Regions from separate parts of the Nitratireductor sp. OM-1 genome, predicted to be linked through region 2. Evidence: riboswitches for the same ligand, from Rfam matches in the RefSeq annotation. Region 2 holds a riboswitch; the other holds the start of a gene.

Region 1 (7,338 bases), on a different replicon from region 2:
TCGTCTTCCGCCGGCCCCCAGGTGGCGAGCAGCGTTTCGCGCGCCTCTTCGGGCAGCGCATCGAAGGCCACCCGGTATTCATCCAGCGAAAGCGCTTCCGAAACCTGCTCAAGCCGCTGCATCAGCGCCCTTGGCGTCTCCGGAACACCATCAACCGCATAACCCGCTTCATCAAGGTCATGCAGCATGGCGAGCACACTCGACGGCACGTCGAGACCCACCGCATAGCCGGTGCGCCCTGGCGCACTCGGATAATCCGGGATGAGAACGACAATGCGGCGTTCAGCCACCGGAGTGCCACCGAGCTTCAGAAAGGCGGCGATCCTTGCCGCAACCTGCCTTATGCGCGCCGGTTCCGGTCGGTTGCGCTGAACGCCGAAGGAAAGCCCTTCATCCAGCGCCGCCTCATCCTTGAAGGAAATGGCGCCAGCCATCAGCCGGCCATCGAGTTCCGGCAGCACCACATGCATGGCGAGGTCCGCAGGCGCGAGACCGCGCTGCCCTTCCTGCCACGCTTCGCGCCGCGTGGTGGCGGTGACCACCTGAAAAACCGGCACGCCAAAGCGGTCGAACAGCGTTTTTTCGCCGGGTTCCGCGCCGCTCGAAAAGGCCGTCGCGGTGATGAGCGCCTGCGGCTTCAACGCCTCCACGGCGTTGCGCACGAGATCGGCGGCAACCGGGTCACGCAGGCTGGAAACGAAAACGGGAACCGCACACAGCCCCTGTTCCTCAAGCGCCTCCACCAGCGCGTCGATGGGCGCAACATCGCTTGCCAGCAGCATGGAGCGATAAAAGAGGACCGGTACGACAGGCCTGTCGGCATTCGCACCGGCCGGGAAGAAGGATGGCTCAACAATGCCATGGCCCGGTGCATAGAAGCCGGCCTTGGCCACCGATTCCGCCTCCGGCGCTTCGATGTCCCGCCCCGCAAGGCGCGCCAGTTGCATGGTCAGCGCGCGCATATTGTCCGGTCCGCCTTCGCGGAAGCAGGCGAGCAGCGCCGCGCGCGCTTCCGGCGAAACGGTGGAGCGCTCGGCCAGGCGCGGGTCGTCCTGATGGCATTCGCCGGGAAGCAGCGCCAGCGCGATGCCCTTTTGCCGGGCCAGTGCTGAAAGCCGGTCGCAGCCATAGCGCCACCACTCATAGCCGCCCAGCACCCGCACCAGAATGACGCGGGCATGCGCTGCCGTGTTGTCGATCCACAGATCGACCGACATGGGGTGTCTCAGGTCGCGCAGCGCGGCAAGACGCAGCGCGGGCAGGGCCTCACGCTGCACCTGCCATGCAGAGGCAATCCCCGCCAGATCGCTGTCGGTGAACGACAGCGCCACCATGTCCGCCGGCGACTGCTGCAGATCGACAGGCTCGATCAGATCGTCGAGTGAGGCACTGGTGGTGGCGAGGATGTGCATCGGATCAGGCCGAGAGAAGGCTTTCGATACGCGCGCGGTCGATGCCCTTGAGGCCGATCACCACGAGCCGTGTCTCGGCGGCTTCGCCGGCCTTCCACGGGCGGTCATAGTGGTGCGAGACGCGCGGGCCGACCGCCTGCACCTGCAGACGCATGGGCTTGCCCTTCACATGCGCAAAGCCCTTGAGGCGCAGAACCTCGCCGGTTTCCACCGCCGCATTGACCCGCGCTTCCAGATCTTCCGGCCTGAGCACCGGCGGCAGGTCGACAACGAATGTGTCGAAATCGTCATGCTCATGGTCATGCGCATCGTCGTGATGCGTCTTGCGGTTCTCGATGTCGTCCTCGACGGCAAGCCCGAGACCCAGCAGCAGGGCAGGGTCCACCTTGCCATGCGCGCTCGGCACGATCTGCACATTGCGCGACAGATGCCCCGCAATCCGCGCGCGGGCGCGCCCGGCGGCCTCCTCATCCAGAAGATCGTTCTTCGACAGAACGATCAGGTCAGCGCAGGCCACCTGGTCGTCGAACACTTCTTCGATCGGATCATCATGGTCGAGCGAATCGTCGGCTGCGCGCTGTGCATCCAGCGCGTCCAAGTCAGCAGCCACCTGGCCGTCGGCAAGCGCCGGCCCGTCCACCACGGCAATAACGCCATCGACCGTCACGCGGTTCTTGATTGCCGGCCACTGAAAGGCCTGCACCAGCGGCTTTGGCAGCGCCAGACCGGACGTCTCGATCAGGATGTGATCGACCTTCGGCTCACGTGCGAGGATCTGGTCGAGCGCCGGCACGAAATCATCGGCAACCGTGCAGCAGATGCAGCCATTGGCCAGTTCGAGAACGTTTTCCTCGGGGCAATTGTCCAGCCCGCAGCTCTTCAGCACCTCGCCATCGATGCCGGCATCGCCGAACTCGTTGACGATGATCGCCAGCCGCTTGCCATGCGCGCCTTCCAGAACATTGCGGATCAGCGTCGTCTTGCCGGCGCCGAGAAAGCCGGTCACGACGGTGCAGGGAACCCGGTCGAAACTCGTGGTCATGGGATATCCTTCAGGTGATGGAGTGTGGAGAACGATAAGACGCGGGTGAGGGGCGCACGGGCCTTTTGCGGCCGCGTACTGGCAGAGACACCATGAATGGTCGGGAGAAGGCGCGCAGCGGCGCTGTCAGCAGTCACAATGCACACTCCTTGCCCGGGACACCCGCCAGGCGGTCAGGATTTCATTCGCAGACGGCAGGTTTCCTGGCTCACGGGTCGATGCGCTCTCCAGCCTTCCCAGGGCAAACCCCAGTGGCGTGTCAGGTGCGCTCTCCGCTTACAGTTGCGGGGACAGCTGCGGCATTGGGCAAGGCCCGCACCGCATTCCCTCTAAGGATCAAGACCTACCAATCAGGCCGACCATTGCGGTCATATTGACAGGTACTGATCCAAGCCCTCTCCATTGCGGGAGAAGGACCGTCTGCTGCGCATTTACGGCTCGCCCGCCACGTCTGTCAATGCGGGCAACAAAGCGTTTGCGGGGCGTGGCGATTCTTGTATGCTCCGCCCGCTGTCGGTTCCGCTGAAGCGGACCCAGAGGGAACGTGGTGCGGCGCAAAAGCGCCAAAACCACGGCTGCCCCCGCAACTGTAAGCGGAGAGCGTTTTCCTGATCGCCACTGAGGCATGACGCCTTGGGAAGGCTGGAAAGCGCATCGACCCGTGAGCCAGGAAACCTGCCGACGGCCTGAAAGAAGCACCGTAACCCTCGGGTGGAGGGGAAAGGACCGGACATGAACACGCGTTTCCTGCGCACTTTTTCCGCATTCGCTTTTGCATCGCTCTTCGCAACCAGCGCCCAGGCCCATCACGCCATGGACGGGCAGACGCCCACGACCCTTTACGAAGGGCTGGTTTCAGGGCTCGCCCATCCTGTGATCGGGCTCGATCATCTGGCCTTCATCGTCGCTGCCGGCCTGTTTGCCGCCGTCGCCGGCATGAGCCTTTTTGCGCCGCTTCTCTTTGTTGCCGGCTCGCTTGTCGGTGTTGGCCTGCACCTGATGCTGCTCGATCTTCCGGCAGCCGAAATCGTCATCGCGGCAAGCGTTCTTGCTGGCGGTTGGCTTCTGGCGCGCGGTCGGGCCGTGGAAAGCCACATGCTCGTCTTCGCCCTGTTCCTGGTGGTCGGCGTGTTCCATGGCTATGCCTTCGGCGAAGCCATTGTCGGCAGCGAACAGACGCCGCTCATCGCCTATCTCGCAGGCCTTGCCGCAATCCAGAGCGCCATCGCGCTTGGCGTCTATTTTCTCGTCCGCTCGCGCGGCTGGGCGGTTGAGGCCATGCAGCCCCGGCTTGCTGGCGCCGCCATTGTCGGTGTCGGCATAACCTTCCTTGCCGGACAACTTGTCGGCTGAGCCGGCGGATCTGACGATGCGTTCACTTCATTTCGTTCTGGGCGGCGCGCGCTCCGGCAAGAGCCGCCATGCCGAAACGCTGATCGAAGCCGCGCCCGCACCCTGGCACTACATCGCCACGGCCCAGGCCTTCGATGACGAAATGCGCGAGCGCATCGCCATTCACCGCGCGCGGCGCAAAGGGGCAGTGGCGGGGCCGGGGGAAGTAGCGGGGGCGTGGCAGACGCACGACGCCCCGCTCGACCTGCCGGGCGTGCTTCAAACCCTGCCGGCCCGCGAAACGGTTCTGGTCGATTGCCTCACCCTGTGGCTCAGCAATCTCATGCTCAACGACCATGCGCTAAAACCTGCCGCCGAGCGACTGCTTGCAGCTCTTGCCGCAAGAGAGGGAACCACAGTTCTCGTTTCCAATGAGGTCGGCTTCGGCATCGTGCCAGAAACCCCGCTCGGACGCCGTTTTCGCGATGAGGCGGGGTTCCTGAACCAGAAAGTCGCCGCCGTTGCCGACAGCGTCACGCTGGTGGTTGCCGGCCTGCCCATGAAAGTGAAGTGACATGCGAGAGATCGACGCAAACGAAGCCGAGCGCCACAAGGCAAAGATGGCCAAACGCAAGGCCGTTCAGGATGCCGAGGTGCGCGACAAGACGGTCGAGAAGGGGCTTCTGATCGTCAATACGGGGCCGGGCAAAGGCAAGTCCACCGCTGCCTTCGGTCTTGCGCTGCGCATGCTCGGCCATGGCCGCCGCGTCGGTGTCGTGCAGTTCATCAAGGGCGCATGGCATTGCGGTGAGAAGGATGCCTTCGCCGCCTTTGGCGATCAGGTCTCCTGGCACACGATGGGCGAGGGCTTCACTTGGGAAACACAGGATCTCGAGCGCGACATCGCCGCCGCCGAGCGGGCGTGGGGAAAGGCCGAGGAACTGATGGCCGATCCGACCATCGGTCTTGTCGTTCTCGACGAGCTGAACATCGCACTGCGCTACGACTATCTCGATCTTGAACGCGTCGTGACCACGCTGACCAACCGGCGCGACGACCTTCATGTGGTCGTGACCGGCCGCAACGCCAAGCCAGCACTCACCGAGGCCGCCGACCTCGTCACCGAAATGGGGCAGGTAAAACACCACTTCGCCGCTGGCGTGAAAGCGCAGAAGGGCATCGAGTTCTAGATCGCCTGCTTTGAGGTGGTGCGTGGTCGACAAGCTCACCATGAGGGAGGGAGAGACACAGCAACTGCGTCCTCCATGTTGATGAACAGGCTTGCCAGTCGCCACCTCCCTCATGGTGAGCTTGTCGAACCACGCACAACGCAGCTGCCAGAAGATCAGAGAGCGTGGCAAACGCGCCCCACGCCTTCGCCTCAATCCGCCAATCTCAGAAAGCCAGATGCCAGAGCCCGGCGGCAAGCGCCAAAAGCCCGATCAAAAGCCCGTCCGCAATCCGATAGAGCGTGAGCGCCCGGCGGATGTCGCCGGCATTGGCGGCGCGGCGGCCGCCATCGCCCATCACCGCATCATCCACCACCTCGCCGCCATAGCGGCGCGGGCCGGCAAGGGCGAGGCCCAGCGCGCCCGCCATCGCCGCTTCCGGCCAGCCGGCATTGGGCGAACGATGATGGCGCGCATCACGGCGCACCGCCCGCCATGCCGCTCCAGCCGAGGCGTCGCGCATGAAGAACGCAGCGGTAATGAAGAGAAACGCCGTCAGGCGCGAAGCGGGCAGGTTGATCAGATCGTCAAAACGCGCCGCCGCCCAGCCGAAATGAAGATGCCGCGCGGTCTTGTGGCCGATCATGGAATCGGCCGTGTTCGCAGCCTTGTAGAGCGCGCCGCCCGCCAGTCCGCCAACCGCCAGCCAGAACACCGGCGCAACCACGCCGTCGGAGCAGTTTTCGGCAAGGCTCTCGATGGCCGCGCGCGAAACCCCGGCCTCGTCGAGGCTTTCAGGATCGCGGCCAACGATCTGCGAAACCGCTTTTCGGCCTTCCGGAAGCCCGCCGGTGTCCAGCCCGTCCGCCACCGCTTTCACATGGCTTGCAAGGCTCCGCTGGGCGATCAGAGAACTGCCGGCAAGCGCGGCGACCAGCAGCCCGGCCCAGCCGGAAAGGGCCGTCTGGATCAACCAGCCGGCAAGACCTGCGAGCATCAGAATGACGACCAGCGAAAGCACGCCATTCAGGCGGCGCGCACCGGGCGAAAGGGTTTCAACATTGCATCGCGCGTCCGCCAGCGCGATAAGACGGCCAATCCAGGTGACGGGATGACCGATCAGGCGAAAGAGCCGCTGCGGATAACCGATGGCGAGCTCGACCAGCATGGATGAAAGGGCGATCAGAATGGACATCAGGCCTCGACTGGCTGACCGGGCGGCGGAGAAGGTAACCGATCACGGCGGCAGTCTCGTTCGGGCTTCGGCGCAGTTTCCAGACGCGCCGACGCCCTGGCTCGACCTGTCCACCGGCATCAACCCGCACCCCTATCCTGTTTCGCCCCTGCCTGCCAGCGCCGTCGAGCGCCTGCCCGAAGAAGCCGACATTGCCGCGCTGACCGCGCACGCGGCCCGGCATTACGGCGCGCCGTCTTCGGCAAACGTCATCGCCGCGCCCGGAACGCAGCTTCTTCTCCCGCTGGTCGCATCGCTTCTGGCACCCGGCCCGGCCCGCATTCTCGGCCCCACCTATGCCGAACACGCGCGCGCAGCCGCACTGGCCGGCCATGCGGTCGAAGAGGTGGAGAGCTTCGATGCGCTTCGTGGCGCGCGGCTCGCCGTGGTGGTCAATCCAAACAATCCCGACGGGCGGCTGATCGGTCGAAGTGACCTTCTGGATCTCGCCGCAAGCCTGCGCGCTGATGGCGGCGTTCTGGTGGTCGATGAGGCCTTCATGGATGTTGGCCCGCAGGCCGAGAGCCTCGCCGGCGATGTGGAAGCCGGCAACATCCTCGTGCTGCGCTCGTTCGGAAAGTTCTTCGGTCTCGCAGGCCTGCGCCTGGGGTTCGCGCTCACCTCCACTGAACGCGCCCAAAAACTCTCAGGCTGGCTCGGTCCGTGGGCTGTTGCAGGGCCGGCGCTCCACGCCGGGCTCGAGGCGCTTGCAGACCATAACTGGCAAAGCGCCATGCGCCAGAGGCTCGCGACGGAGCGCTTGCGTCTCGACGCGCTCTTCCACGAACAGGGTCTGACCATCGCCGGCGGAACGGATCTCTTCCGCTTCCTGCGCCATCCGCGCGCGGCGGATCTTTTCGATCATCTTGGCCGCAGCGGCATTCTCGTTCGGCGCTTCGCCGGACGGCCGGATTGCCTGCGCATCGGCCTGCCGGGCGATGATGAGGCTTTCGAACGCGTGCGCGCCGCTCTGCAAAGCCGGGACGGGGGAGGGGCATAATGCTTTATGTCTGCCCCGGCGCGCATCTACAGCGCATGCTCAAGGCCACCGGCGCACAGCACATGATTTCGCTCACCTCGAACGGCGAGCCCCCGGCTCTGGATGATGCCAGCGCCGTGCCGAACCGCCTGCACCTCGCCATGCACGAC
Region 2 (7,338 bases):
GGGGGATCGGGCGTTTTCGGCTGGCGGAGACATTCATGAATTCGCCGAGAGCATAAGGCAGGGCGCAGAAGAAGCGGTGCGCGCCTTCTGTCGTCGCGGCCAGCAGATGACGGCGCGCTTCGAGGCGTTTCCCAAGCCGGTGATCGCAGCGGTCAATGGCATCGCCTTCGGAGGCGGCTGCGAGATCACCGAAGCGGTGCATCTGGCGGTTGCCTCCGACCAGGCAATTTTCGCGAAACCGGAGATCAATATCGGCATTCCGCCGACATTTGGCGGCACGCAGCGCCTGCCGCGACTGGCCGGGCGAAAGCGCGCTCTGGAACTGCTCCTGACGGGAGATACGTTCGGGCCGCAGCGCGCCCATGAGCTGGGGCTGGTGAACAGGGTGGTGCCTGCGGAAGATCTGCTTCCTGCGGCGTTTGAGCTGGCGGAGCGCATCCTGCAGCATTCGCCACTGGCGGCCACCCGGATCATCTCGGCCGTGACGCGGGGCATTAACACGACGATTGAAGAGGGGCTTCTGATCGAGCGCGAACAGTTTGCCCGCATGTGCGCGACGGCAGATGTGCATGAAGGGCTCGACGTATGGATCGAACGGCGTACGCCCGTCTATCAGGGAAGGTGAAGCAGATGACGCGTTACACCGGTTTTACCAAGGATATCTGGGAGGCGTTTCGGGCGGATGCACGGCCGGGGCCGGTCCAGATGCTCAATCTCATCAAGCTGCGTGAGCGGGCGGATTATCCGGATGGCCGGGTGGCAAGCGGTCGGGACGCCTATGCGGAATACAGCCGGATCAGCGCGCCCGTTCTGGAACGGCTGGGCGGGCGCATCGTCTGGCGGGGCGGTTTCGAGCTGATGCTGATCGGCCCGCAGGCAGAGGCGTGGGACATCTGCTTCATTGCCGAATATCCATCGGTCGGCGCGTTTGCGCAGATGATGCGCGACCCGGCCTACCATGAAGCGCTGCCGCATCGTCAGGCCGGCGTTACGGACAGTCGGCTTGTCCGCTTCGCCCCGCAGCCCGGCGGTGTGAATTTCGCCGGGGGCTGAAGGCGACCTCCGGTTGCTAGAGCAGTTTGTAGAACTTCTCGAAGGCGAGATAGGTCGACTTCACGTGCTGCCGGGCAAGCCACGGTCAAGGCGCTCTCCTCATCGCTTGCGCGAATGGTGGCCTTGGCGAACCGTTGCGTGTTGCGGCAAGTCAGCTGCGCGTCGGCCGTTCTTTCGCGCAAACGCCTTTCGCGGTTGCGTCGCGGTTCCTTCGCGGATAGGGTCGCCGCCGCATGCGGTTCCGCCTTTCGCGGATGAAAAGGGAACCCGGTGCGGTCTGCCAGACAGACCAATTCCGGGACTGCCCTCGCAACTGTAAGCGGCAAGTTCTTTCCAATGCCACTGGCGAAAGCCGGGAAGGCGGACCGAACGTTCGAGCCGCGAGTCAGGAGACCTGCCTCATGCATAGACCATGAACGCCGGACGAGGTGCGCCGGCAGGAGGCCCAGAATGCATGCAGGCGCTTTGCCGGCAACGAGTCCGTCTATCGGGACGTCACGTCTCCGATCCGTTTCCCGATTTCCTTCGGCGCAGGCCGAATTCATTCGACTGATCCCGGGCAGCGTCACGCCTGACCGCGAGACCCGCCATGCGCGTTGATCTGGCAGGCTTTGCCCGCGAAGGCGCGCTTGGCGACCACCGGGCGCTGATGCGTCTTGTCGAACGGGCGGACGCGCTTGGTTTCGGCGGCATCTGGTTCAATGAGTTTCATTTCGGTCGCGAAACGCTGCCCTATCCGTCCACGCTTCTGCTTGGCGCGGAGGTGCTGGCGCGGACGGAGAGGCTGCGGTTCGGCACGTCGATCCTCGTTTTGCCGCTCTATCATCCGCTGCTGCTTGCCGAGCAGATCGCGCAGCTCGATTTTCAGAGCGGCGGGCGCGTGGATGTGGGGATCGGGCGCGGCACCGAGCCCGGCACATTCACCGCGCTCGAGATTTCGCGCGATGACGCATCAAGGCGGTTTGCCGAAGCGTTGAGGATCATGATCGACGCCTGGACGAAGCCACATTGTTCGGCGGATGGCAGGCCGTGGCGTTTTTCCAACGTCTCCGTCGGGCCGCCGCCGGTGCAAAAGCCTCATCCGCCGATCTATGTCGCCGGCGTCTCGGAAGAGACGGTCGACATCGCCGCCAGAAACGGTTTTCCGCTTCTCCTAAGCCTCGAACCCAATGAAGCACGGCAATTGCCCGTGTTTCATGCAGCACTTGATCGCCATGGCGGGTCGCGCGCGCCGCTCGTTGCCTCATCGCTGTCGCGTTACGTGATGATCGCGCCGACCCGGGCAGAGGCCATGGAGCGGGGCGATGCGCTTCTGGAAAAGCTCAATGCACGGCGCGTAGCACGGGCGCTGGAACGTGGAATGCAGCCGCCTGCGCCGCGTGATCGCGCCGCCATGCTGGCGGATTTCACCATCGCGGGAACGCCCGAGGATTGCCTTGCGCAATTGCGCGCGCTCTCGGCGGAGACCGGCGCGAACAGCATTCGCTGCCTGTTCAGCGCCAACGGCCTGATCGCCAACGATGTGGCGCTGGCCGGCATGGAACTGTTTGCAGCGGAGGTCATGCCAGCGCTCGGCCAGCCAGACCAAACCCCATCCCCAGTTGAAAGCGCCGGCGGCAGGCCGGCCATAGAAGGAGTGAATTGATGTCGCGATTAATCGGTCTGCGCGGGCTTGCGGTCGCAGGTTTCGTTCTGGTGTCTGCGCCCGCCTTTGCCGATGAGGCGGGCTTTCCCTACACGGATGAGAATTGCGGCTACACCACCACCTATGAGGCGCCGCCGGCGCGGGCGGTGACGCTGAGCAACAACGCCACGGAGATGATGCTGGCGCTTGGTCTGGAAGACCGCATGGCCGGCACCTCCTATATGGCGAACCTCAAGATCAGCCCCCAATACGAGGCGGCGTACAACACGGTTCCCGTGCTTTCGCCGCTGGTCGCCACCACCGAACAGCTCATCGAGGCGGAGGCCGATTTCGTTTATGCCGGCTATCCGGACGGGTTCAGCGAAAGCCGCCACACGCGCGATCAGCTTCACGATCTGGGCATGAAAACCCGCCTCAACACCGAGGGCTGCAATCTCGGCAAGTTCGGGTTTGAAGAGCTTTATGCGGAGATCCGCTCCATGTCGGCAATCTTCGGCGTGCGCGAGCGCGGCGAGGCTTTGATCGCCGACATCGAGGAGCGCCTTTCCGAGGTGGAAGCAAAGCTCGATGGCGTTGAGGCCATGCCGGTGTTCATCTTCAATGGCGGCGAATCCGCACCGCGCGCCGTGCTCGGAAACACCATGCTTTCGCATGTGGTTGAGCGGGCCGGCGGGGCGAATATCTTTGGTGATGTGGCAAACCGCTATGGCCAGGTTTCCTGGGAGCAGATCGCCGAACGCGCGCCTGAATACATCGTTGTCTATTATTCGGGCACGGCCGGTGGTCAGGTGGTTGGCGATCCGGCTGGCGAGCTGGGCCAGGCGCGCATCGAGATCCTGAAAGCCAACCCGACGGTGGAGAACGTGCCCGGCATTGCGGGCGAGAAAATCGTCACCATTGATTCCGTCTGGGGACAGCCGGGGCCGAGCTCCATCGATGCGGTGGAAAAGCTCGCACGGGCATTCCATCCCGACCGGATCGAAAAGTAACCGGCTTAGATACGGTTTCTCACGATGCATGCACCGGCCTTCAGAAAGGAAAAGGCGAACAGCCATGAAGCGCTGATCGCCATTCTCCAGTCCGCGCCGCCCGCGCGGGGCGGGGCCGTGCAGCATGGTCTTGAGGGTGGGGCGTCGCGGCGTGGCGTTACCGGCTATGCGCTGGTCATCGTCCTGATGGTTGCGCTGCTTCTCGGCGTCTCTCTTGCCGGGCTGATGCTTGGCTCGGTGCATATCCCTGGCGGCACGGCGCTCGCCATTCTCGCCAATCTCGTGTTCGGCGACGCGTTGGTCGAACCGGACTGGCGTACGGCTTACGAAACCATCGTCGTTCAGACGCGCATGCCGCGCGTCTTCCTTGCGGCTCTTGTCGGGGCGAGCCTTGGCGTGACGGGCATGACGATCCAGTCCATCGTTCGCAACCCACTGGCGGGGCCGGGCATTCTGGGCGTTTCGTCCGGTGCAGCCACCGGTGCTGTGGTGGTGATGCGCTGGGGGCTTCTGGGGTTTGGCGCGTTCACGCTGCATATCTCGGCCTTTCTGGGCGGGCTCGTCACGCTGTTCGTGGTGTTCTGGGTGGCGCGGACCGGCGGCCAGATGACCCCGACACGGCTTGTGCTCGCCGGCGTGGCGATGAGCGCCATTCTGAGCGCGCTGACGAGCCTGATCGTGCTGACATCGCCGGACCCGCAGCTTGCCTCCCGCGTCCTGTTCTGGACGCTGGGCGGTTTCGGTACGGCGCAATGGAAGCTCATTCCCATACCGCTTGCCGCCCTTGCGCTCGGGCTTGGCGTGATGCTGGTGCAGGCGCGCCGGCTGAACCTCCTGATGGCCGGCGACGAAAGCGCGGTGGCGCTCGGCCTCAATGTGCAGCGCTTTCGCCAGAGCATGTTCGTGTTGGCGGCAGCGCTCACCGGCATCACGGTGGCGGTGTCTGGTGTGATCGGCTTTGTCGGGCTCATCATGCCGCACATCGTGCGCTTCCTTGTCGGCGCGGATCATCGCCGGGCATTGCCGGCGGTGGCGCTACTGGGGGCGAGTTTCACCATTGGCGCGGACCTTGTGGCGCGCACGGTCATCGCGCCGCTGGAGCTGCCGGTGGGCATCGTCACCGCGCTGGTGGGCGGGCCGTTCTTCATCTGGCTGCTGCGGCGCGATGCGCGCGCGCTGGGCGGTGCGCGATGAGCATGGAACCGGGAACGCTCGACCTGCGCTCGGTCACGTTTCGCGCGGGCGACCGGGTGCTTGTCGATGATGTGTCGATCAGCGTTCGAAAGGGCGAGATGGTCGCTCTTTTGGGGCCGAACGGCGCCGGAAAATCGAGCCTTCTGCGCACAATCTATCGAATCAACCGGCCGTCGTCCGGCTCGGTTTTCGTCGATGGCGAGGACGCCTGGCGGCAGCCGACCGAGTGGGTGGCGCGCAATGTGGGCGCGGTGTTGCAGGACATGCCGGCGGAATTTCCGCTGACCGTGCGCGACGTGGTGGCCATGGGGCGCTCCGCACACAAGCGGCTTCTGGAAGCAGACACGGCGCATGATCACGCACTGATCGCGGCAGCGCTCGAATTGCTTGGGCTGACGGCGATGCAGGAGCGCGCGTTCCGCACGCTTTCGGGCGGCGAACGGCAGCGTGTGCTCGTCGCGCGGGCGCTGGTGCAGCAGCCACGGCTTCTCGTTCTTGATGAGCCGACGAACCATCTCGACATCCACCATCAGCTCCAGCTCCTGCGTTTCATGCGCGGGCTGGGCACCACGGTGGTTGCCGCGCTGCACGATCTCAATCTGGCGGCCATGTTCTGCGACCGGCTGTGCGTTCTGGATCATGGCAGGCTGGTTGCGGCGGGCACGCCGGACGCGGTGCTCACACCGGCGCTTCTGAAGCGGGTCTACCGGATCGACGCGACGATAGGGCGGCATCCCGAAACGGGCACGGTGTGGGTGATGCCATCCGCCGCGCCGCCCATCGGCGCAAACGGCGTGGATCATAATTAACGCAGCCTTAAGCGGCGTGGCGCTTTATGGGGCAAGCGCAACAGGTTCTGATCCCGGTATGGCGAGCAACCCCGAACTTTCCCGATTGGCAGCCGTGACCTCCCAGGGGTCGCGCGGCAGCGGGCGCGGGTAGGCCATGAGCAGCACATATTCAGGGCCCTACGGGGCGGATGATTACGGTGCAGGCGCGCATCGCGCGGAGGCCAGCCGGAAGAAGCCCTCCTTCATCACGCGCATGGTTGCGACGGGGCAGCCCTCCACGGTCATCGCGGCGGTGCTCCTCACCATTCTGATGATCTCCTTCCGCCCGTTCCAGCCATCCGGGCCGCAGCTGAGCGGCAGCGGCGGCGACATCGTCAATCAGCTTGGCTTTGGCGGGCTGGGTGCGGTGGCGCTGGCTTCGCTGTTGATGCTCGTTGACCGGCGGGTGCTGGTTGCGCTCCTGAGCCCGTGGTGGCTTCTGCTGCTCGGCTTCCTCGCCATTGCCACGCTCAACACGCCGGTACCCACCGACACGATGCGCACCGTGGCGTTCTCCCTCATCGGCATCCTGACCGTGGCGGCCATTCTGACACTGCCGCGCGATGCGGACGCGTTTTCGCGCGTGCTTGTCTTCGCCGGGTTCGTGATCCTCGGGCTTTCCTATTTCGGGGTCGTCGCCCTGCGCGATGTGGCGGTTCACCAGGCCTATGATGTCGAAGCGCAGCATGCGGGCCTGTGGCGTGGCGTCTTCACGCACAAGAACATTGCCGGTCCGGTCATGGCCGGGCTCTCCTTCGCCGGGCTCTATCTGTGGCGGCGCGGCTGGCGCTGGTCTGGCGGGGCGATTGCCGTTCTGGCGATGATCTTCGTCTTCCACACCGGCTCCAAGACCACCACGGCCACGGTGCCGCTGGCCGGCATGCTGGTGGCGCTGCCCGGTCTCTTCGGGCTGCGCTCGCTGGTGCCGGTTCTGGTGATCGCGGCGGTGACAACGCTTGCCGTGGCAACGCTCGGCATTGTCTATATCGGGCCGGTGAAGGACCTTGCGGCAACGCTGGCGCCGGATCTCACCTATACCGGCCGCACGCCGATCTGGGATTATGCCGGAGACATGATCGCGAAGAAGCCATTGTTCGGATACGGGTTCGAGAACTTCTGGCTCACGCAGACCGTGTTTTCCTCCGACCACCCGTTTGACCGTTCGTGGGATATTCGCGGCACGGTTCACGGGCACAATGGCTATGTCGACATGGCGCTCGGCATGGGACTTCTGGCGCTCTGCACCGCCATCATCACCTTTCTCTTCGTGCCGTTGCGCGACTTTGCGCGCACCCCGCCCTACCGCGAGAACATCTTTCTCGCCGATCTCTTCATGATGATCGTGACGTTCAGCCTGTTCAACGCGTTTCTGGAGAGCTTCTTCTTCCGCCGCACAGACCCGGTCTGGATGCTCTTCGTCATGTCCGTTCTAGGCCTGCGTCTCGTGGCGCGGTTCAGGGTGCCGACGCGCATAGAGCGCTGAGTTTTCCTTTCCGGTCAAAAGCTGACGTCCAGCCGACATGTCGGCGGGCTATGAAAGCGTGACGGCAATGGGCGCAGCCCCTGCTGCATAACGGCGCACCGTGTGCGGCAGGCTTGCGTTCGGAACGGCAGAGTTCTACACAAA

Evidence for each region. A riboswitch is a leader RNA that binds a small molecule or an ion and turns the genes downstream of it on or off. The one in region 2 is predicted to bind cobalamin.
Region 1: another riboswitch for cobalamin. It lies ahead of cobW (cobalamin biosynthesis protein CobW); the one in region 2 lies ahead of DEJ54_RS06215 (LLM class flavin-dependent oxidoreductase).

What each region holds. Positions count from the first base shown of each region.
Region 1 is NZ_CP029209.1:771,556-778,893, forward strand. Features, by position in the region: gene cobN (cobaltochelatase subunit CobN) at 1-1,412, opposite strand, end outside; gene cobW (cobalamin biosynthesis protein CobW) at 1,417-2,454, opposite strand; cobalamin riboswitch at 2,630-2,833, opposite strand; cobalamin riboswitch at 2,952-3,152, shown strand; gene DEJ54_RS22705 (HupE/UreJ family protein) at 3,187-3,807, shown strand; gene cobU (bifunctional adenosylcobinamide kinase/adenosylcobinamide-phosphate guanylyltransferase) at 3,824-4,360, shown strand; gene cobO (cob(I)yrinic acid a,c-diamide adenosyltransferase) at 4,362-4,976, shown strand; gene cbiB (adenosylcobinamide-phosphate synthase CbiB) at 5,182-6,150, opposite strand; gene cobD (threonine-phosphate decarboxylase CobD) at 6,143-7,189, shown strand; gene DEJ54_RS22730 (tyrosine phosphatase family protein) at 7,189-7,338, shown strand, end outside.
Region 2 is NZ_CP029208.1:1,299,847-1,307,184, forward strand. Features, by position in the region: gene DEJ54_RS06205 (crotonase/enoyl-CoA hydratase family protein) at 1-625, shown strand, start outside; gene DEJ54_RS06210 (DUF1330 domain-containing protein) at 631-1,053, shown strand; cobalamin riboswitch at 1,273-1,470, shown strand; gene DEJ54_RS06215 (LLM class flavin-dependent oxidoreductase) at 1,643-2,698, shown strand; gene DEJ54_RS06220 (ABC transporter substrate-binding protein) at 2,698-3,687, shown strand; gene DEJ54_RS06225 (iron ABC transporter permease) at 3,712-4,881, shown strand; gene DEJ54_RS06230 (ABC transporter ATP-binding protein) at 4,878-5,690, shown strand; gene DEJ54_RS06235 (O-antigen ligase) at 5,827-7,194, shown strand.